3 regions of the Methylobacterium sp. CM6244 genome follow, and region 3 is predicted to be linked to each of the others. Evidence: predicted binding sites of a transcription regulator. Region 3 holds the regulator's gene; each other region holds the start of a gene.

Region 1 (7,427 bases), 1.7 Mb from region 3:
GACGATGTCGAGGGCGTCCGTCATCTGCTCCGGCGTGACGGTCAGCGGCGGCGTCAGGGTCAGGACGTTGCCCATGGTGGTCTTGAACGACAGGCCGGCATCGAGCGCCCGGTAGAGCACCGCCTCGGCGAGGTCGGAATCGGGCTCGCGGCTGGCGCGGTCGCGCACGAGTTCGATGCCGATGAGGCAGCCCCGGCCGCGCACGTCGCCGATGGACGGGCAACGGTCCATCATGGCGCCGAGGCGGGCAACGGCCAGCGCCCCGACCCGCGCGGCGTTGGCGACGAGATCCTCGTCCTCGATGATCCGGATCGTCTCCAGGGCGGCCCGCGTCGTCACCGGGTTCTTCTCGTGGGTATAGTGGCCGAACGCCCAGGCGCCGCCGACATCGAGGCTCGGGTCGGCGATCACCGCCGCGATGGGCAGGATGCCGCCGCCGAGCCCCTTGCCGATCACCAGGATGTCGGGGGCGACGCCGTCATGCTCGCAGGAGAACATCCGCCCGGTCTTGCCCAGGCCGGTGGGGATCTCGTCGAAGATCAGCAATACGCCGTGCCGGTCGCAGATGCGCCGGACCTCCGCCCAGAAGCCCGGCGGCGGGATGTAGGGCACCGCCCGCGTCGGCTCGGCGACGAGGGCCGCCACGTCGGGGTCGCGGGTGAGGACGTAATCGATCATCCGGGCGCAGGCCCGGCCGCTCGCCTCGGCGCTGTCGGTGCCGTAGGGGCAGCGATAGCCGCCGAAGGGGGCGACGTGCAGGGCACCGGCCACCAGGGGCCCGGCGGGGCCGGAGCGGAACAGCATCTCGCCCGACATCGCCGCCGAGCCGGTGCCGGCGCCGTGGAAGGCATCCCAGAACGACAAGGTCTTGTGCCGGCCGGTGGCCGCGCGGGCGACCTTCACCGCCACCTCGACCGCGTCTGAGCCGCCGGTGGTGAACAGCACCTTCGCGAGATTGCCCGGTGTGATCGCCGCGAGCTTCTCGGCGAGAGCCACGGCAGGCTCGCAGGCGTAGCGCCTGGGCGCGAAGGGCAGCGCGTCCATCTGCTCGGCGATGGCGCGCTTGAGGCGCGGATGACCATAGCCGATATGGTGGACGTTGTTGCCGTGGAAATCCATGTAGCGGCGCCCGGCCGCGTCCTCGATCCAGATGCCCTCCGCCCGCACGATCGCGTTGAGGCAGGGCGTCGAGACCGACTGGTGCAGGAAGGCGTCCGAATCCCGCGCCAGCAGCCCGCGCGTCGCCGTGTCGAGGCTCCGCGCCTGCCACGCGGCGCGCCGGTCGGTGCGGTTGGTGTCGCCCTCGGATTCGGCGATCCGTGCGTCCCGGCTCATGCGGTCGCCTCACGGCGGCGCCAGCCCTGGGCGCGGGCGATCACGAAGCGGTTGACCAGCGCCAGAGCGAGGCGGGCACCGAGGGCGGTCGCCATGATCACGCTCGCCATCGCGGCGGCGGCGGCCGTGGTGCCGGCCTCGTCCATGTGGACGATGGCGATGGCGGCGAGCTTGGTGCTCGGCCCGTAGAGGAAGATCACCGCCGAGACCGTCGTCATGGCGTTGACGAACAGGTAGACGAACAGTTCGAGCACGGTCGGCAGGCAGATCGGCAGGCTGACCCGGCGGAAGGTCTGCCAGAACGGTACCTTCAGGGAGGCCGACACCGCTTCGAATTCCGGGTCGATCTGCTTGAGGGCCGTCGTCGCCGTGACGTGGGCGACCGTGTAGTAATGCGCCAGCGTGTTGATCACGAGGAGCGCCAGGGTCCCGTAGAGGACGTTCAGCGGGTTCCAGGGCGCGTTGAAGAAGAACACGTAGCCGAGGCCGAGCACGAGGCCCGGCACCGCGAGCGGCAGCATAGCCAGCAACTGCGCGAAGGCCCGACCGGCGGGAAACAGCCTCAGCTTCTCGATGAGGTAGGCCCCGCAGAAGATCGTCATCGTGCCGATGGCCGCGACCGAGAGCGCCATGGCGAGCGAGTTCCAATAGGGCGACCAGCCATCGGAATCGGCCGCCGCGAAGTCGTAATGGTCCAGGGTCAGGCCGAGGTTGTAGGGCCAGTAGCGGATGAACGAGGCCCAGACCGCGACCCCGTAGGTGCCCACGATCACGCCGGCCACGAGCATGGCGTAGACCAGGACGAGGCGGTCGCGGACCGGATGGGGCTTCGGCTCGTAGGGTACGGAGCGGGCCGAGAGCAGGGACGATTGCCGTCGCTGGATGAGCCGATCGACGATGAAGGCCAGCACCGCCGGCACCAGCATCAGGAGGCCGACCACGGCGCCCATGGGGAAGTTCTGCTGGCCGACTACCTGGCGGTAGGCGTCGGTGGCGAGCACCGGGTACTGGCCGCCGATCACCTTCGGGATGCCGAAATCCGTGACCACGAGGGTGAAGACCACGAAGGCCGCGCTGACGAGGCCGTAGCGGGCGCCCGGCAGCGTCACGGTCACGAAGGTGCGCAGGCGGCTCGTGCCCATGGCGGAGGCGGCCTCGTAGAGGCGTCCGTCCGAGAGGCCGAGGGCGGTGACGAGGATGATGAGGGCGTGTGGGAAGGCGTAGAGGCATTCGGCGAGGGTGATGCCGATCGGCCCGTAGACGCTGTGGCCGAACAGGAGCCCGCGCAGGAAGCCCTGGTTGCCGAGGATGTAGGTGAGCGCGATCCCCGAGAGCAGCGAGGGCGCGAACAGCGGCAGCAGGGCCAGGGCCAGGAACAGGCCCTTGAACGGCATCGCCGTACGGGTGAGCGCGTAGGCGTAGCCGAAGGCCAGGGGCACCACGAGTGCCACGACGATGCCGGCCACGGTGAGGCTGTTGAGCAGCGCATCGACCAGGGTCGGCGTCGCGAAGTAGGTGCGGAAGTTGGACAGGCCCGCCATCCCGCCATCCGGCGCCTCCAGGCTCTTGATCAGCAGCGTGCCCAGCGGCAGCGCGATGATGAGCAGAAGGAACAGGCACAGCACCGCGATCAGGGCGGTGCCGATGGCGGCTTCGGGCACGGTGCGGCGCTTGGCGGGCAAGGCTTCCGACAGGGACAGGGCCGCCTCCGGCAGGGACAGGGCCACCTCCGGCAGGGAGACGACGAGGGGGGATGTCCCCAGGACGGACTCGGCCATGGCGCGGCTCACGGGCGGGCGGCCACGGGGAAGGCCCGCAGGGCCGCCGGCGGCAGGGAGACGTAGAGGTACTGGCCTTCCATCAGGGCGAGGTCGCCGTGGAGATTGGCCGAGACGTCGGCGACCAGGGAGCCGCCCAGGTCGAGGCTCGGTTCCAGGCGGGCGCGGGTGAAGGCTCCGAGGAATTCGATGCTGCGCACCCGCACCTGGAAGGCGTTGACGTCGGTGGGACGCACGTTGCCGACCCGGATCTCCTCCGGGCGGAAGCCGAGGCGCACGGGACTGCCGGGGACGAAGCCGCGCCCGTCCTCGCAGACGAGATCGACGGCACCGACCCGGATCTGCCGGGCCGATCCCACCCGGGCGTCGAGGAACGTCATGGCGCCGATGAAGTCGGCCACGAAGGCGCTAGCCGGGTTCCGGTAGATCTCCGCCGGGGTGCCGACCTGCTCGATCGCGCCGCGATTCATCACCACGACCCGGTCGGCCATGGCGAGCGCCTCCCCCTGGTCGTGCGTGACCATGATGGTGGTGATCCCGAGGCGCTTCTGAAGCTGGCGGATCTCGTCGCGCAGCCGGGTACGGACCTTGGCGTCGAGGGCCGAGAGCGGTTCGTCGAGGAGGAGCAGGGAGGGCGAGGTCGCCAGCGCCCGGGCGAGGGCCACCCGCTGCTGCTGGCCCCCCGAGAGCTGGACCGGGTATTTAGGCCCCTGTTCGGGCAGCCCGACCAGGGCCAGGAGTTCGGCGACCCGCGCCGCGACCTGCGCCTTCGGCATTCGCCCGTTGACGAGGCCGTAGGCGACGTTGGCCGCCACCGTCAGGTTCGGAAACAGCGCGTAGGATTGGAACATGATCCCGAAGTCGCGCGCCGCCGGCGGCGCCGTCGAGACGTCGGCGCCGCCGATCACGATACGTCCCGAATCCTGCCGGTCGAGCCCGGCGATCAGGCGCAGCAGGGTGGTCTTGCCGCAGCCGGAGGGACCGAGGAAGCAGACGAACTCGCCCCGGCCGATTTCCAGGTCGATCCCGTCGAGGGCGGTGAAGGCCCCGTAACGCTTCGACAATCCCGAAACCCTGAGGAACGGCGTCGCATCGCGAAGCGTCATGGCGGTGCCCCCTGCTCTTTCGTGTGGTCGTTCAGGCTCGCTTTGCGTCGTCGCGGCTACTTCTTGGCAGCCTTCGCCTCGTAGCGGCGCGACCATTCGGCGAGCACCCGCTCGCGGTTGTCGGCCATCCAGCCGAGATCGTTCTTGATCATCGCGGCCTCGGCATTGGCGGGGTAGTTCGCCGGCACGTTGGCGACGCCCGGATAGGCCACCACCGCGTAGCTCTTGGCGTAGAGTTCGTTGGCGGCCTTGGTGGTGCCCCAGTCGGCGACCTTGCGGGCCAGATCCAGGTGCTTGGTGGTGCCGACGATGGCGTAGGCCTCTTCGTCCCAGCCCGTGCCGTCGGCGGGGACGACGACGGCCAGAGGTGCGCCCTTCGTCTTCTCCGAGGCGCCGCGCATGTCCAGCGACAGGCCGGCGGTGCGCTCGCCGCGCGCGGCCTGGACGCAGGGGGCCGAGCCCGAATGCAGGTAGGCGGCGATGTTCTCGTGGAGTTTGTCCATGTAGGCCCAGCCGGCCTCCTCGCCCATGCCCTGGAGCCAGCCGGCGACCAGCAGGTAACCGGTGCCCGAGGAGGCGGGATGCGGCATCACCACCTTGCCCTTGAGTGCGGGCACCAGGAGATCGGCCCAGCGCACGGGGGTCTTCACCCCGTCCTTCTCGGCTTCCGCCGTATTGAAACAGACCACGCCGATGGAGGCGTCGGTTCCGGTCCAGCTGTAGGGGCCGATGGAATCGCGGAAGGCGGGCTTCAGCGCATCGGCGCCCTTCGGCTCGTAGGTGGCGAGCAGGCCCTGCTTCTCGAACAGCAGCAGGCTGGAGGCGGCCAGCCCCATCACCATGTCGGCGCGGGGATTATCCTTCTCGGCCAGGAACCGTGCGGTGATGACGCCCGTCGAATCGCGCACCCAGACCACCTCGACCTCCGGCACCGCCCGCTCGATCCCGGCTTTGAAGGGAACGAGCTGATCGTTCTCGAGGGCCGTGTAGATCGTGAGCTTTGTGCGCTCGGCGGCCATGGCCAGGGTCGACGACGTCAGGGCGAGGGTCAGAGCGAGGAGGCCGAGGATCTTCATCGATAATGCTCCGGAGTCTTGTCGTTCCGACGTTTAAAGCCTGATGCATGACAGGAAGAAGACAAAACCCCGTGCAATCAAGTCCAGGCTTTTTGCATATGCTGCCTATTTCAATATCATGGCGCAGAATTACTTACGTTTATTGCGGGCGGCCGAAATCGACCCCCGGCGCTTGGCCGCGGGTCGATGTTGAAACCTTTCGATTGCTCCCGTGAACCGGTCTCCAGCCGTGACGCGGTGTCCCTTAGAGCGCTCTCCGCCGAAGCGGATGCCGGTTCGGCGAAAAGGAGCGCGGCAAAACAGAGGTCTGGAGCTGCACCCGGCCCAACGTGGTCGGGTGCAGCTCTAGCAGGCCTGTGGCATGCGTCCGGCGGCCAGCAATCCGTTGATATCGGCGACGACGCCCGGCAGGTCGGCGATCGTGTCGACGAGGAAGTGGGGCTTGGATTCCGCGAACAGGGTGGCGATCCGCGTCCGCTCGGAGGCGAGGCGATCGGCGGACAGCGCCCGGAACGCGTCGTAGGTCAGCCCCAGCGCGTTGCCCGAGCAGGTGAGCGCCACCGTCCACATGCCGGCTTTGCGGCCTTCGAGGATGCCCGGCACCGTGTCGTCCACCTTCACGCAGGCGGCGACGTCGTCGATGCCGAGCGCGATGACGTTCGCCAGCGCCTGGGCCGGAAAGGGGCGCCCGTTCGGAACTTCGTCCGTGGCCACCACATGGTCGGCGACGTAGCCGTTGGTGGCGGCGAGCGCGACCACGCGTTCCATGACGCGTGCCGGGTAACCGGAGCAGGAGCCGATCTTGAGCCCCCCTGCCCTGAGGTCGGCGATGGCGTCGAGGGCGCCGGGGATCACGGCCGAGTGCTCGGCGATCTTCTCGATCTGCAACGGCATGAAGCGCTCGTAGATCGCGGTGACGTCGGTGTCGGTGGCCGGATGCCCGTGGGCGGCCGCGTAGCGCGCCGCGATCTCGGGCTGGTTCAGAAGCGTGCGGATGTGGTCCCACTTGCCCATGCCCATCGGGCCGCGCGCTTCGGGCAGGCTGACGGCGACGCCGAATTCCGCGAAGGCCTCGACGAAGATCTGGGTCGGCGCGAAGGAGCCGAAATCGACGACGGTCCCGGCCCAGTCGAGGATCGCGGCCTGGAGTTTCTTCGGGGGGGTGTAGGACATGGCTGGACTTTCCGGGTGACCCGCGGAACGCGCGGGAGGCCGAGGAACGGGCGGTCAGACGGTCGTGATGTTCAGTTCGGTGAACACCGCCGCCACGGCCTCGACCGCGCGCTCCATGTCGGCGGATTCGACGTGGCCGATGCAGCCCACGCGAAACGTCTCCAGCTGCGTGAGCTTGCCCGGATAGAGGATGAAGCCCCGTGCGCGGACGGCGGCGTAGAAATCGGCGAAGCGGTACTTCGGGTCGCGCGGAGCGTGGAAGGTCACGATGATCGGCGCCTGGATCTCGGGCGCCAGGAAGGATTTGAGGCCGAGGCGCTCCATGCCGCGGATCAGCACGTCGCAATTGCGCGCGTACTTGGCGTGGCGGGCCGGCAGGCCGCCCTCCTCGTCGTATTGCAGCAGCGCCTCGTGGAGCGCCGCGACCACGTGGGTCGGCGGGGTGAAGCGCCACTGCCCGGTGCGCTGCATGTAATCGTGCTGGTCGCTGAGGTTCAGAGCCAATGAGGTCGAGTTGCCCTCGGCCCGCGCCAGGGCATCCGCCCGCGCGATCACGAAGCCCATGCCGGGCACGCCTTCGAGGCACTTGCCCGAGGCGGCGATCAACGCCTCGAACGGAACCGTGGCCGCGTCGATGGGGAGCGCCCCGAAGGAGCTCATCGCATCGACGATGAGGCCGCGCCCGTGGCGGGCGACCATTGCGGCGATCTCCGGCAGGGGGTTGAGGATGCCGGTGCTGGTCTCGCAATGGATCAGCCCGACATGGCTGATCGTGGGATCGGCCGCGAGCAGGCCGTCGACGGCCTCGGGCGTCGTGGGCACGTCGTCGGCGGTCTCGTAGACGCTATGATCGCGGCCCAGAGCTTCGCAGATCTTGGCGAGGCGCTTGCCGTAGGCGCCATTGACGAGGACCAGGACCTTGCCGGTGCGCGGCACCAGGGTGCCGATCGCCGCCTCGA
Region 2 (7,427 bases), 910 kb from region 3:
ATGAGAGCGTCGATCCCGACGACGGCCACGAAGACGCGTCCGCCCCGGTGGCGCTGAGCTTTGCCACAGCTGTCGGCCAGATCCTGGTCCTTGACCTCGTCTTCTCCATCGACAGCATCATCACGGCCGTCGGCATGACCGATCACGTGCCGATCATGGTGATCGCCGTCATCACGGCCGTCACCGTCATGCTGCTGGCAGCCGACCCGCTGGCGCGCTTCATCGCCGCCAACCCCACCGTGGTGATGCTGGCTCTCGGCTTCCTCATCATGATCGGCATGACGCTGATCGCGGAAGGTTTCGGCGCCCATGTGCCGAAGGGCTATATCTACACTGCCATGGCCTTCTCGGCCGGCGTCGAGGGGCTCAACCTCCTCGCCCGGCGCCGGAAGCGCGGCAAGACCAGCGCGGGGTAGGGGCAAAGCCCCTCCCCTTCCGTTTCACGGGAAAACGAAGAAAGGCCCGACCGGGATAACGGTCGGGCCTTTCTTCGTTCGATCATCGATCGGTCTTGGCGGATGGGCTGAAACTTCGCTCGCTCGCCTACGCAGCCGGCTGAGTGTCCGCGGCCAACGTCGCCGGTCGCTGACGCGTCTTCGTGACCGCCTACAGGATCGGCTCGCGCAGGGCCGAGGTCTCGCGGGCACAGATCGCCGCGTCCGGTGGCAAGCCTTCTTGCGAGAGGTTCTTGCCAATCTCCACCCGTGCCTTTTCGAGATCGGCCCGGAAGCCCGCATCGCCCTGGAGCGCGCTGATGACGACGCTGGCCGTGGTGCGTCCGGCCTCCACGTCGCTGGCCCAATGCACGCCGCAAACGATGCGGTTCTCGCCGTAAGCCTTGCCGCGCAGGAAGAACTGTGTGGCCTTCTCCGGCACCAGGGCCGCGAGGATGGATGCGTAGGCCCAGCCTTGAGTCGCGTGACTCGAGGGGAAGCTGAACGCGTCTCCGAGTTCGCGGGTCCGCGCCACGCAGATCTCCGCGTCGTTGCCGACGAAGGGACGCAGGCGACGGTAATGTTCCTTGAGTGGGCGGGTGGCCCGGCTGATATCGAGGCGCGTGCGTTCGAGCAGCGTCATCAGGGCCGGCGAGCGGGACTGATCGATCTTGCGCCCGAGTACGCACGCGAAATCATCGAGGATGGCCGAGGGGCCGTCCGCCACATCCGCCGTGGCGAGTTCCCAGCGCGCGCTACCCTTCAGGGCGCGGGTCGCCGAGAAGATGGTCTTATCCGCCGTTTCGGCAGCCGATTGACCCCGCGGGGGCGGAGGCAGGATCGCGACTGTATCAGGTGCTGTGGCGTCGGACAGATAGGGCGCGCGTGCCGGCATCCCCGGCGTCAACGGAGTCGCTGCGACGGCTGGCGCCGACCGAGGCTTTCCGCTCGTGGCTTTGGTGTCCGCGGGGTTCGGCGTGGGCGCCTGCGCCATGACGGGAGCCGCCATGAAGGCGCAGGACGTGAAGGCAAGCGACGCGAGAGCGGGAAGCAGAGGAGACATGGCAGCGGCTCAGGGTGAAATGCGTCGGGAATGGCAAGCGATAGGGGAGCCATAGGGTTCCTGAACGACACTCGTATGGCACTCGAAACGCATGACATTTCGTCATTCCGTAACGAATGTGCCCCTCGACGGCCGCGGGATCCCCCTAACGGATGCCCGCGCGGATCGCGGCGGCGACCTCCCACGGATATTCCTCGTGCGGGCTGAGGGCCCCCGGAACCGAAGCCTTGGCCACATGGCCGGCGGCGATGAGGGCGTCCATCTCGGCGCCGGACCGGCGCGGGGCGCGTTCGGGACGCAGGACCAGGATCGGCGGAAGCCCTTCGGCTTCGAACAGGGCCAGGAAGTCCTTGCGGGCCTCGAACGGGTCGAGCCCTCCGGTGACGAAGGCCGCCGTGCCGAAACGGCCACCCGGCTGGAGCGTCACGGCATGTTTGTCGGCGATGATGCCCGGCGTGACGTGGTCCGGATCGGCATAGACATGCGCGCGCATCATCCGGCCGATCACCGGGGGACTGATATTGATGCGGTAGAGCGCCTCGCCGAGAAGCGGAAGCTCGATGGCCTTGCGGATCCCCGAGAGCCAGCCACGGCGCGCGTCGCCGAGCGCGGTGGGCAGCGGTCCACGCCATGTGGGAGCGACGAGAGCGAGCTGGTCGAACTGGCCTGGATGCCGTTGGGCGGCCGCCACGAGATAAGGGGCCGCATGACCCGCCGCGATGCCGATGGCGTAGGGTCCCGGCACGGCTGCGATCAGCGAATCCATGAAGGCATGGAAAGTCTCCGGCTCCATGGCGATGCGGGATCGCGGATGGTTGCCGAAGCCGGGCCAGTCGGGAATGAGGCAGCGGTAGTCGTGGCCCAGGATCTTGGCCAGGGGCCGCATCTCCGCCCGTGCTGAGATCGACGACAGGGCGGGCAGGAGCAGAGCGGCCGGGCCGCTCCCGACGATGTCGCACGGCGTAGGGACCTTGCGCTCCAGCACGTCGAGCTGAAAGCCACGGGTGGAGTGGGCAGGCTCGATCATCGTTGGCAACGCCTCATCCGGGACGGTCTGCATCGGATTGGAGATCTAACGCGCCGGTCGCTGCCGCATAGGCCGGCTCGGTGTCGCGCCAGGGCCGAGGACGAGCGTCCGCCTCCCCTCTTTCCTCGACGGGAAAGAGGGGAGTGCCGATCCGCGTCGAATGCGTGCGGGTCTCAGGTCCGGAGCAGCTCGTTGATGGCGGTCTTGGAGCGGGTGCCGGCATCGACGCGCTTGACGATGACGGCGCAGTAGAGGCCGGGGCCGGGCGTGCCGTCGGGCAGGTCCTTACCGGGCGTCGTGCCCGAGACCACCACCGAATAGGGCGGCACGCGGCCATACATGACCTCGCCCGTGGACCGGTCGATGATCTTCGTCGACGCGCCGATATAGACGCCCATGGAGAGCACGCTGCCCTCACCGACGATCACGCCCTCGGCCACCTCGGCGCGAGCGCCGATGAAGCAATTGTCTTCGATGATGACCGGGTTGGCCTGGAGCGGCTCGAGTACGCCCGCGATGCCGGCGCCGCCGGAGATGTGGCAGTTCTTCCCCACCTGCGCGCAGGAGCCGATCGTCACCCAGGTGTCGACCATCGTGCCCTCACCCACATGGGCGCCGAGATTGATGAAGGAGGGCATCAGCACCGCGCCCGGCGCGATGTAGGAGCCACGGCGCACGAAACAGCCCGGCACGGCCCGGAAACCGGCCTCACGAAAATGCTTCTTCTTCCAGCCTTCGAACTTCGATGGCACCTTGTCCCACCAATTGGCGCCATCGGGTCCGCCATGGATGATCTCCATGTCGTTGAGGCGGAAGGACAGCAGCACCGCCTTCTTGAGCCACTGGTTGACCTGCCATTCCTCGCCGACCTTTTCGGCCACGCGGGCCTTGCCGGTATCGAGAAGATCGAGAGCCTCGTCCACGGCGTCGCGCACGGCGCCCTTGGTCGAGACGTCGATGCCGGCACGCTCCTCCCAAGCAGTCTCGATGGTGGTGGAGAGATCGGCGTGGGACATGGTGGCGTTCCGGTCGGTTAGGGGGAAGGGCCGTGCTTACAAAAGGCGGCCCGGCCTGTCACCTCGGGGCATCAGGCGAGACGCAGGCTCACTCGCGGCAGCCGTTACGGGTTTCCTCCCGCACGATCTCGCCGACCTTCGCCCGGTCGCGGGCAGAGAGCGGGACGTCGCGGATGTCGGAGAAGCGGCAATTGACGTTGCCGAAGGCCGAGATCGCCCGCTGCGTCTTGAAGCAGTAGCCGGCCTCCGCATAGACCGCGTTGCGCTCGCCCCAGAGCTCGTCGCAGGGGGATGCGGCCAGGGCGGGGGCGGCGGGCAGGAGAGCGAGGCACAGAATCACGAGGGCACGCATGGGCACTTCCTGGGCAGGTGTGAGAACCTGAAGGCTTGTGGCCCGTCTGTGCCGGTTTCGCCAGATCTCGGAGCGCGCCGATCGGCCGTCAGAACGCATCGATCCTGGCGCGGACGCCGTCGAGCCCCTTCACCAACGCATCCAGGTCGTCGGCGAGGGTGGCGTGGATCGTCTCGGCCGCGTCGGGAAATTCCTCGAGCACCCGGCGCATCAGCGTGGGCGTGATTCGGACGACCTCCGCCGGTGTCACGGCATGGGCATCGGTGGGGCGCTCGCCGCGCAGGAACAGGGCCATCTGTCCGATCAGGGCGGAACGGCCTACCCGGACGGGCTCGGCTCCGTCTACGCGGGGCGCCAGTTCGATCGTTCCGGACATGACGACGAACCCGCCATCGCTGCGCTCGTCGCGGGCGAACAGGACGTCGCCCGCCGTCAGGCTGCGGCGCTCGGCGGCGAAGGAGAGGAGTCTCAGGGCATCGCGCGCCATGTGGCTGAACAGGGGCGCGGCCGCCAGGATCGCGATGTCGTCGTCGAGCCCCAATGCCGTGCGCTCCCTCAAGACGGAGGTAACCCCTCCGACGGATCAAGCCTTAGCCGAAGGCGGGCGAGGGGGAAATCCGGCGCTGCACCGGCGCAGGGACGGAGCGTCGATCAAACAGATGTCATGAAACCGGTCGATAGACGCGTCTCTCAAGCAAGACGAAGACGGAAATTCCGGTGTCCAATCACTTCTGCCTGGATCCGAACGATCCCTATGCGCAATCCGAAGTCCTGGTTTTCTTCGAAGGCCAATATCCGGATATCCGCCTGCTGTCGGTCATCGACCGCAACGACGACGAAATCCTGTCGGATCTCGTCTACGAGCAGCAGCGCGACCTCATCCGGGAGATTGCGGCCTTCTACACGTCCGGCGGTGATGCGCCGAACGCGGCTGCCTGATCCTCAGGGCAGCAGCTTGTAGCCGCCGCCTTCCGTCACGAGGATGGCGGTAACGGCCGGGTTCGGCTCGATCTTCTGGCGCAGGCGGTAGATGTGGGTCTCCAGCGTATGCGTGGTGACCTGCGCGTTGTAGCCCCAGACCTCGGCCAGGAGCGTATCGCGTCCCACCACTTCGCGGCCGGCACGGTAGAGGAAGCGCAGGATCGCGGTCTCCTTTTCGGTGAGCTTCAACTTCGAGCCACGCTCGCAGACGAGGAGCTTCGCGCCGGGGCGGAACGTGTAGGGGCCGATCTGGAAGACGGCGTCCTCGCTCGCCTCATGGCTGCGCAGATGCGCGCGGATCCGCGCGAGGAGCACGGCGAACTTGAAGGGCTTGGCGACATAATCGTTGGCGCCCGCCTCCAGGCCCTCCACCATGTCGTCCTCCGAATCCTGCGCGCTCAGCATGATGACCGGTCCGCGGTAGCCGTTGCGGCGCATGGCCCGCACCGCCTCCCGCCCATCCATGTCCGGCAGGCCCACATCCATGATCGCGAGGTCGATCCGGTCCTCGGCCACACGGGCGAGGGCGGATTTCGCGTCTTCCGCGCTGACGATGACGAACTCCTCGTACAGATCGAGTTGCTCGATCAAGGTTTCGCGCAATGACTCGTCGTCGTCGCAGATGAGCAGGCGATGGGTGGTCGACATCGGCCGGGATACTTTCACACGCAGCTGGGAAGACCGGACGGGCCGGTCCCGAAAACCTGAGAGATGGCCGAATCGTCGGCCGCGAGCGTAAAACAGCAGAGTGATGGATGTTTTATGTCAGAACCTTGAACGACTTCGCGGCGAGGCCAGACTTCGCACATTCTCGACGGCTCGACGCCTCGAAAAGTTTCTCGCAGGCGCGACCATCGAGCGCCGTGACGAGGAACGCGCTGGTCCGAACCGGTCCGTTCGGACGATAAGTCGGGCATGATCCCGCTGACCCTCTCTCTCATCCGCGTCCGCCGGCTGGTGGGTGACCCGACCCGCGGGCAGATTCTCATGGCGGGCTCCATCGTTCCCTGTGCGCTCGGCCGCTCCGGCATCGGGCAGGTCAAGCGGGAAGGGGACGGCCTGTCCCCGCGCGGCCGTTTTCGCCTCCGGGCCGGGGCCTATCGGCCGGACCATTTCGGCGCGCGCCCCCGCACCGCCCTGGCTCTGCGCCCGACGCGGCCGAACGACGGCTGGTGCGACGACCCGCGCGACCGGCGCTACAACCGCCCGATCACCCTGCCCGCCCCCGGCGTGAGCGCGGAACGGATGTGGCGGGAGGACGGTCTCTACGACCTCGTCGTCGACCTCGACTACAACCGGCAGCCGATCCGGCCGGGACGCGGCTCGGCGATCTTTCTGCATGTGGCACGGCCGGGATACCTGCCGACGGAGGGCTGCGTGGCGGTGAAGCGAGCCGATCTCGTTCGCCTGCTGCGGCGCGTCGGGCCGCGTACGCGGCTGCAGATCCTCTGACGGCCGCATCCTGCTACCCACGCGTCGGCAGGGCGGCGGGCGAGACGTCCCGCCGGTCTCCCGGACGGGACAGGGTCATGACCAGGATGGCGGCGAGGATACACAGAGCGCCGGCGGCGAAGAAGGCCGGCAGGTAGCTCGACAAGGCCGTGCGCGACAGTCCGGCACCGTAGGCGATGGTGGCGGCCCCGAGCTGATGGCCCGCGAACACCCAGCCGAAGACGAGGTTCGCCTTCTCGCGCCCGAACCGGGATGCGGTGAGCCGTACGGTGGGTGGCACCGTGGCGATCCAGTCGAGCCCATAGAAGGCGGCGAAGACCGACAGGCCGACGAAGGAAAAGTCGGAGAAGGGCAGGAACATCAGTGAGAGGCCACGCAGGCCGTAATACCAGAACAGGAGCCAGCGGTTGTCGTATCGGTCGGAGAGCCAGCCGGACGCCACCGTGCCGATGAAATCGAACACCCCCATCGCAGCGAGCACGCTCGCCCCCTGGACCGGGCCGATGCCGTAATCGGCGCAGAGGGGGATGAAATGGGTCTGGATCAGCCCGTTGGTGCTGGCTCCGCAGATGAAGAACGTGGCGAAGAGGACCCAGAACACGCCCGTGCGCGACGCCTCCGCCAGGACCCCGAGGGCGGAGCCGTTCACGGCCGGCGGCGCGACGGCGCCGGTAACGGCGGTCTCGCCATAGGGGGCGAGGCCCATCTCCTCCGGCCGGTCGCGCATCAGCGCTGTGACAGCGAGCCCCGCCGCGAGCAGGAGTCCACAGATCACCAGGAGTGCTGCACGCCAGCCGAGATGCTCGGTGAGGGCAGCGAGGAGCGGGAGAACGATGAGTTGGCCGGTGGCCGAACTGGCGGTGAGGAGACCGACGACGAGGCCGCGCGACCGCGAGAACCAGCGGGTCGCGATGGTGGCGCCGAGCACCAGGGCGGTGAGCCCCGTGCCGATGCCGACGACGACGCCCCAGAGCATGACCAGCTGCCAGACCTCGCTCATGAAGAGGGAGGTGAGCAACCCCCCGACGATGAGGAGAAGCGCCAGGAGCACGATGCGGCGCGGGCCGTAGCGGTTCATCAGCTGGGCCGCGAAAGGCCCCAT
Region 3 (7,427 bases):
GGACCTGAACTTCTATTACGGCTCGTTCCACGGCCTGAAGTCGGTCAACCTCAACTTCCACGACCGCCAGGTCACCGCCCTGATCGGCCCGTCGGGCTGCGGGAAGTCGACCCTGCTGCGGACCTTCAACCGCATCTACAGCCTCTATCCGGAGCAGCGCGCCGAGGGTGAGATCCTCCTCGACGGGCAGAACGTGCTCGATTCGAAGGTCGATCTGAACGAGCTGCGCTCGCGCATCGGCATGGTGTTCCAGAAGCCGACGCCCTTCCCGATGTCGATCTACGACAACGTCGCCTTCGGCCTGCGTCTCTACGAGAAGCTGCCCAAGGCCGATCTCGACGTGCGCGTCGAGGAATCCTTGCGCAAGGCCGCCCTCTGGGACGAGGTGAAGGACAAGCTCAAGCAATCCGGCATGGGTCTCTCCGGCGGTCAGCAGCAGCGTCTCTGCATCGCCCGCACCGTCGCCCAGCGTCCCGAGGTGATCCTGTTCGACGAGCCGACCTCGGCCCTCGACCCGATCTCCACGGGCCGCATCGAGGAGCTGATCGAGCAGCTGCGCTCGGAATTCACGATCGTCATCGTGACCCACAACATGCAGCAGGCCGCGCGCATCTCGCAGTTCACGGCGTTCATGTATCTTGGCGAACTGGTCGAGTTCGGCCCGACGACACGGATCTTCATGAACCCCGAGAAGCGCCAGACCCAGGACTACATCACCGGCCGCTTCGGCTGAGCCCGCCGGGGCCGCGTTCCGCGGCACCGGTCCCGATCCTATGCGATGCGGGCTGCCAGGGGCGGCCTCGGTCGAGGAGTGCGAGCATGCCCAACCACATCGTCAGTTCCTACGACACGGAACTGGAAAACCTGCGCCGCTCGATTTCCGAGATGGGCGGGATCGCCGAGAAGATGATGACCGATTCCGGCAATGCCCTGGTGCGCCGGGACGTGCCCCTGGCGCAGGCTGTCATCGCCGCCGACAAGCGTCTCGACGCGATCCAGCACGAGGTCGAGGAGCGGGCGATCCTGCTCATCGCCAAGCGCCAGCCGCTGTCCATCGACCTGCGCGAGACGGTATCGGCGATCCGCGTGTCGAACGATCTCGAGCGGATCGGCGACCTGTCCAAGAACGTCGCCAAGCGTGTGGTCGCCATCGCCGATCAGATCCAGCCGCAGAAGATCGTCATCGGCGTCCAGCATATGGGCGATCTGGTGCAGGAGCAGCTGAAGGACGTCCTCGACGCCTATGGCAGCCAGGACGTGAAGGCCGCCCTCGACGTGTGGGAGCGCGACGATTCCATCGACGCCCTCTACAACTCGCTCTTCCGCGAGCTGCTGACCTACATGATGGAAGATCCGCGCAACATCTCGTTCTGCACGCATCTCCTGTTCTGCGCCAAGAACATCGAGCGGATCGGCGATCACACCACCAACATCGCCGAGACGATCCATTATCTCGTCACCGGCACGAACGAGCTCGCCGAGCGGGACCGCCCGAAGAACGACGCGTCGAACTACGCCACCGTGTCGATGCCCGCCAGCGCCTGATCGCTGCCCCTGCCGGCCGCTCCAGCACACGCTCGGCGCGGCCGTCGCGTCCATCCGGGACGGTCGCCATCACCCTGAAAACATCCGCATGAACACGCGCATCCTGATCGTCGAGGACGAGGAGGCCCTCACTCTCCTCCTCCGCTACAACCTGGAAGCGGAGGGCTTCGTCGTCGATTCCGCCGCGCGGGGCGACGAGGCCGATCTGCGCCTTCAGGAGCAGGTTCCCGATCTCGTCCTGCTCGATTGGATGATGCCCGGCCTGTCCGGCATCGAGCTGTGCCGCCGCATCCGCGCACGGCGGGAGACCGAGCGGCTGCCGGTGATCATGCTGACGGCGCGGGGCGAGGAGGGCGACCGCATCCGCGGCCTCGGCACCGGCGCCGACGATTACATCGTCAAGCCGTTCTCGGTGCCGGAGCTCCTCGCGCGGGTGCGTGCGCTCCTGCGCCGGGCCAAGCCGACCCATGTGTCGGACCTGCTGGTGGCCGGCAATATCGAACTCGACCGGGTCAGCCACCGCATCCGCCGGCAGGGCCGCGAGATCCATCTTGGGCCCACCGAGTTCAAGCTCCTCGAATTCCTGATGCAGAGCCCCGGCCGCGTGTTCTCGCGCGAGCAGCTGCTCGACGGGGTCTGGGGCCACGACGTCTATATCGACGAGCGCACGGTGGACGTCCATGTGGGCCGCCTGCGCAAGGCGATCAACCGCCCGCGCCAGAGCGACCCGATCCGCACCGTGCGCGGCTCCGGCTATTCCTTCGACGAGATGTTCTCCACGGACGAGTGAGGCCACGGCCGGCTTCTCGCCGCTCCGTCCGGAACGAGCATCCCCATCGTGACGATGGTGGGTGGCCTTGCCCGCGGGCGATCCTCGCGAACCGATGCCATTCCGGCCGCCACGAGATATCGCGTTCGATCTCGGACGTCTGTCCGTTCCGGCATGTGCTCGCCCCCGGAGGGGGCAGGCATTCACCCATCTGGCGGGCAGAATAAGCCCTCTTCCTTCCAGGGGAGGGGGAACGGTCACGCCTGTCGAATCCTCCTGAATAAGGGGAACAGTCGTCAGGCAGATGTCTGAATCCGTCAGCCCTGGGGGCGTAAATCCGACGTTTGGTGCCCGCTGCCGGGTCTACTTTCGGCCCAACGTCGACGGATCCTGCGGCCGCCGCCATCCGCTGAAAGCGGACATTGATCATGGGCGGAAACGACCGCTCCACTATGCGGTTTATCCGCTTTCGACGTCGCTACGTCACCTTGTCAGGTGACGTCGGGCTTCAGCACCCGCGTGTCATACCAACCGAGACGACGGTCATCGGCGGATCGCAAGGTGAGTTGAGCGACCGGAGCCCCGACTTCACGATCGACCAAGCGAGACCGGCGATCGGTCGGCTCATAGAGATGAGCCTCCCCCCATTGTCGAAGCGCGACGATGACGAGGAAAAGGCCGCGCCCCTTCTCCGTCAGGACGTATTCCCGGTAGGCGGTCCCGTCCGAGGCGGGCGCCGTCTCCAGAATTCCCCGTTCGGTCAGGTCGCGAAGGCGGGTCGCCAGCATACCTTTGGCGATGCCGAGACCAGTCTGGAACTCACTGAAGCGCCGCACTCCGTCGAAAGCATCGCGGATGATGAGGAGCGACCACCAGTCGCCAATGACATCGAGCGCACGCGCAACCGGGCACCCGGCGTTCCAGAGGCTGACGCGCTTTGCCACGAAGGTACGCTCCCGTTTCAAGCTGGTCTCAATTTAGAACTGGAATGAGCCGGTCACAAGTGGTCTCAAGATGAAACCAGATTGGATGTCATCGACAGGACCGCCATGACGCACGGAAGAGATGGGCAAACCTCCACCGAGCCGGAGGGGGCCTTGCCCAGGACGACGATCCTGATTTTCGCCGTCGCCGCCGGCTTGAGTGTCGCGAACATCTACTACGCCCAGCCCCTGCTCGATGCGATGGCGCAGGAGTTCGGCATCTCGCCTGCCGCGATCGGGCTCGTGGTGACCCTGACCCAGGTCGGCTACGAGCTGGGCTTGATCTTCATCGTGCCGCTCGGCGATCTCATCGACCGCCGTCGCCTCATCCTCGGCCAGGGGCTTCTGTCGGTGCTCGCGCTGGTGGCGGTGGCCACGGCCAAGTCCGGAGCGATCCTGTTCGCCGGCATGGCGGCGGTTGGGTTGCTCGCCGTCGTGGTTCAGGTTCTGGTCGCATTCGCCGCGACGCTCGCGACACCGACCGAACGAGGTCGGGTGGTCGGTACAGTCACGAGCGGCATCGTGATCGGCATCCTGGCGGCGCGCTTCGCGGCCGGGATACTGGCCGATATCGGTGGCTGGCGAGCGGTCTATCTGGTCTCCGCGATCCTGTCGCTCGCCCTCGTCGGCCTGCTCGTGCGCGTCCTGCCACGGCATCGGATCCCGGCCGGAACCGGCAGCTACGTCGCCGCCCTCCGCTCGGTCCCCATCCTGTTCCTCAGCGAGCTGGTCTTGCTGGTTCGGGGTGTTCTCGCGCTTCTGATCTTTGCGTCGTTCAGCACATTCTGGACCGCGCTGGTGCTGCCGCTGAGTGCGCCGCCCTTCTCCTACTCCCATACCTGGATCGGCCTGTTCGGCCTCGTAGGCCTGGCGGGAGCGATGGCCGCGACGGGGGCCGGGCGGCTCGCGGACCGGGGCCACGGTCAATGGACGACGGGAGCAACTCTCGTGCTTCTGCTCGTATCGTGGGCGCCGATTGCGCTGCTGCCGGTATCGATTCCGGCCCTGATCTTTGGCGTCGTCCTGCTCGATCTCGCCGTGCAGGCCGTTCATGTCACGAATCAGAGCCTCATCGTCTCCCTGCGTCCCGAAGCCAGCAGCCGGCTCATCGGCGGCTACATGGTGTTCTATTCAGTGGGCAGCGCCCTCGGCGCCGCTGCTGCGACGTCCATCTATGCCCGGGCTGGCTGGCCCGGCGTCTCGGCGCTCGGAGCGACGTTCAGCGCTGCGGCCCTGCTCGTATGGCTGTTCACCTTGCGCGCGGTGCGGACATGTCGAACGTAACTCGGTGATCCAACCGGAACGGCAGCTCCATCCTCGATCTTCGCGGAGAACGGCCGGTCCGCTCACCACCCATCTCGGACGCTCAGGGCGGGTACCAACCATCAAAGTTTGATGACGACAGGGCGCGGGTAACGGAGGAAGGCGCCAAGTTGCCGTCGATGCCGGCTCAGCGGTCGAGGCGGCGCATCGAACGGCTGTCCCGCTCGGCGTTGCGCCGAATCCTGTCATCCGCTCGGGCCCGGTCGCGCTGGACCGTCTCCATACGCCGGAGCGTCTCCGTCTGCTCGCGGTGGGCCCGCGCCAGGTCGCTCACCGCGTTCATCGCACGCACCCGGTTCGCATCCTGTGCTCGTGCGTCGAAGGACCATGCCGCGAGAAGTAGGGCGACGAGGGCTGTGGCGGGGCGGGGCATCTGGCTGGGACCTTCGGGTGGGGGAGGGGCGGATCGAGCTTGCGGCTCAGCATGCACCATAGTGCGTTAAATGCAGGGCTTCGCAGGATATCGTGCATTCCATGCGCGGACTGCATGAGTGGTATTTGGCGTTTGGTATACCAGCTCGGCCGGCGGCCTGTCATACATGCTGCAACGCAAACGCATCGCTTCGAGGAACACCGATATGACCGCTCTCATTCTCACCGCCGTCGCTGTCGCCGCTGCCGCCAACATCTCCCTGGTGGCCTTCGTCGCCGATCGCCTGACCCCCACGACCAGCCCCTCCACCATCACGGCGGGCGAGCTCGTTCTCGTCAACGACAACGCTCCCGAAGCCCTGAAGCTCGCAGCCTAATCGACGTCTCGCAGCTTCAACGCCACCGCCATCGGCCCCGCCTTACCAGGCGGGGCCTTTTCACGTCGCGTACCGCCGGAACCCCTGTCCCATGGCGGTCGAAACGGGGGTCGCGTGGCGGTCGATCCGCCCGTCTCATCCGACGGATTTCGGGGCCGATGCTTCGCTTTCCCGCGCCAGCGAGGCGGCCTCGGCGAACCGGGCGCGGACCGCCTCGCTCATCCGGCCGAGGCCCAGCTGCGCGGCCATCCGCCCCTCGACGCCGGGTGCCGGATCGAGTTCGCGGGCGAGGCCGGCGAGTTCCTGGAACGGGATGTCGGCGGGGGCTCGCCCATCCCCTTGAGCCGGCCGGAACCTCACCGGCCCGGCGGGTGCCCCCCCCCGGCCAGAGAACGATGCGCTCACCCTCGCTCGTATGAGGGCAGCGGGGATCGACGGCCACCAAAGCGCGCTGGCGCAGGCGGGCCGTGATCCGGGCAAAGCCGTGGGCGCGCAGCAGGCGTTCGGCGAGAACGTCAGCGAAAACAGGACCTTTGCGCAGGACCACCTCGCTCGCCATCGCCGCCAGGGTGGCCTCGTAAGCCACATCGTGGAAGCGCGCGGCATTGGGAGAGAAGCCCGACAGGTCGGCGGGTTCATAGAGGCCGGGGGGCTCCACCTGCGGGATATCGGGAGTGTCCGGCTCGGTCGCGACCGGCTCCGGCTTCGCCCTGTCGGCGTCGAGATCGGCCCGCAACGCCGTGTCGAGCCGGTCGAGGGCTCCTTGCGGATCGTTCCACCAATCGGTGCTCCAGACCCGGTGGATGCGCCATCCGAGATCGGTGAGCACCCATTCGCGCAGGCGGTCCCTGTCCCGCGCCGTCGCCGCCCGGTGATAGGTCGCCCCGTCGCATTCGACGCCCGCGAGGTAGCGCCCCGGAGCGTCGGGATGGACGATGCCGAGGTCGATTCGAAAGGCGGAAACCCCGACCTGAGGTACGATTGTCCAGCCTCGTGCGGCCAAAGCCGCCATCACCGCGCCCTCGAACGGCGATTCGATGTCACCCCCCGTCGGCGCGGCCGCCGTTTCGAGAGCGCGGGCGCCGTGTTCGGCGAAGGCGAGGAAGTGCTTGAAATCGCGCACTCCACGGGCGCTGCCGCGGCCGAGATCCACTTGGTCGGCCCGCATCGACGCGAAGACAACGAGCTCCCGCCGGGCCCGGGTGATCGCCACGTTGAGGCGTCGGTGACCGCCCTCGCGGTTGAGCGAACTGATCTGTCCGGTGATCCGGCCCGTGGCATCCGGCCCTGCCGCCACCGAGAACAGGATCGCGTCGCGCTCGTCGCCCTGCACGGTCTCGAGGTTCTTCACGAAGACCGGCTCTTTCCAGATCCGCCCGTCGAAGAACTGCTCCAGCTCCGGCCTACCCCGCCTCTCGGCATCGAGCAGGTTCTCGATCAGGCGCTGCTGCTCGCCATTGAAGGTGACGATGCCGAGTGAGCGCTCCTCCGCCGCGAAGGCGGGGTCCGAAAGGCGGGCGACCACCTCTGCCACCAGGGCGCGCGCTTCGGGCCGGTTCACCCGCGCCCCGCCGCGCTCGTAGAGCCCATCGGCCACGAGCTGGAGCCGCACCGCCCGGTCCTCGGTGACGGGGGAGGGGAAGGTGACGAGCCCGCCGCGATAATAGTGGCGGTTCGAGAAGGCAATGAGGCTCTCGTGCCGGCTTCTGTAGTGCCAGGCGAGGCGCCTCTGCGGCAGGTGCGCGGCCAGACACTCGTCGAGGATGCTCTCCTGGTCGGCGACGTCGAGGCCGTCCGAGATCTCGTCGACGCCGCGATCGCCCACATTGGTGGGCGGCAATTGTTCGGGATCGCCGACGATGACCACCTGCCGGCCCCGCGCGATGGCACCGATGGCATCCCACGGCGCGATCTGCGAGGCCTCGTCGAAGATGACGATGTCGAACGGCTTCGCCTCGGCCGGCCAATATTGGGCGATGGAGAGCGGGCTCATCATCAGGCAAGGCGTCAGGCGGGTCAGCGCGTTCGGCATCCGCGCGAAGAGCTGGCGCAGGGGTA

What was found. The regulator PhoB, encoded in region 3, activates phosphate uptake and scavenging genes when phosphate is short. The targets are predictions, from matches to a motif close to TGTCATNNANCTGTCAT.
Region 1: a site for PhoB is predicted at 5,343-5,359, ahead of ACYQML_RS17195 (putative 2-aminoethylphosphonate ABC transporter substrate-binding protein). Genes of this name have one in related genera too.
Region 2: a site for PhoB is predicted at 1,562-1,578, ahead of ACYQML_RS05120 (acid phosphatase). Genes of this name have one in related genera too.

What each region holds. Positions count from the first base shown of each region.
Region 1 covers NZ_CM139247.1:3,684,328-3,691,754, reverse strand. The annotation lists gene pbfA ((R)-1-hydroxy-2-aminoethylphosphonate ammonia-lyase) at 1-1,335, opposite strand, end outside; gene ACYQML_RS17205 (putative 2-aminoethylphosphonate ABC transporter permease subunit) at 1,332-3,113, opposite strand; gene ACYQML_RS17200 (putative 2-aminoethylphosphonate ABC transporter ATP-binding protein) at 3,122-4,219, opposite strand; gene ACYQML_RS17195 (putative 2-aminoethylphosphonate ABC transporter substrate-binding protein) at 4,276-5,295, opposite strand; gene phnX (phosphonoacetaldehyde hydrolase) at 5,641-6,468, opposite strand; gene ACYQML_RS17185 (2-aminoethylphosphonate--pyruvate transaminase) at 6,523-7,427, opposite strand, start outside.
Region 2 covers NZ_CM139247.1:1,112,242-1,119,668, forward strand. The annotation lists gene ACYQML_RS05115 (TerC family protein) at 1-416, shown strand, start outside; gene ACYQML_RS05120 (acid phosphatase) at 607-1,497, opposite strand; gene ACYQML_RS05125 (alpha/beta fold hydrolase) at 1,643-2,524, opposite strand; gene dapD (2,3,4,5-tetrahydropyridine-2,6-dicarboxylate N-succinyltransferase) at 2,698-3,540, opposite strand; gene ACYQML_RS05135 (YARHG domain-containing protein) at 3,629-3,892, opposite strand; gene ACYQML_RS05140 (cyclic nucleotide-binding domain-containing protein) at 3,981-4,433, opposite strand; gene ACYQML_RS05145 (hypothetical protein) at 4,610-4,831, shown strand; gene ACYQML_RS05150 (response regulator transcription factor) at 4,835-5,521, opposite strand; gene ACYQML_RS05155 (L,D-transpeptidase family protein) at 5,789-6,325, shown strand; gene ACYQML_RS05160 (MFS transporter) at 6,339-7,427, opposite strand, start outside.
Region 3 covers NZ_CM139247.1:201,676-209,102, reverse strand. The annotation lists gene pstB (phosphate ABC transporter ATP-binding protein PstB) at 1-733, shown strand, start outside; gene phoU (phosphate signaling complex protein PhoU) at 820-1,545, shown strand; gene phoB (phosphate regulon transcriptional regulator PhoB) at 1,634-2,335, shown strand; gene ACYQML_RS00980 (winged helix-turn-helix transcriptional regulator) at 2,806-3,258, opposite strand; gene ACYQML_RS00975 (MFS transporter) at 3,364-4,581, shown strand; gene ACYQML_RS00970 (hypothetical protein) at 4,748-4,993, opposite strand; gene ACYQML_RS00965 (hypothetical protein) at 5,199-5,369, shown strand; gene ACYQML_RS00960 (DUF3320 domain-containing protein) at 5,386-7,427, opposite strand, start outside.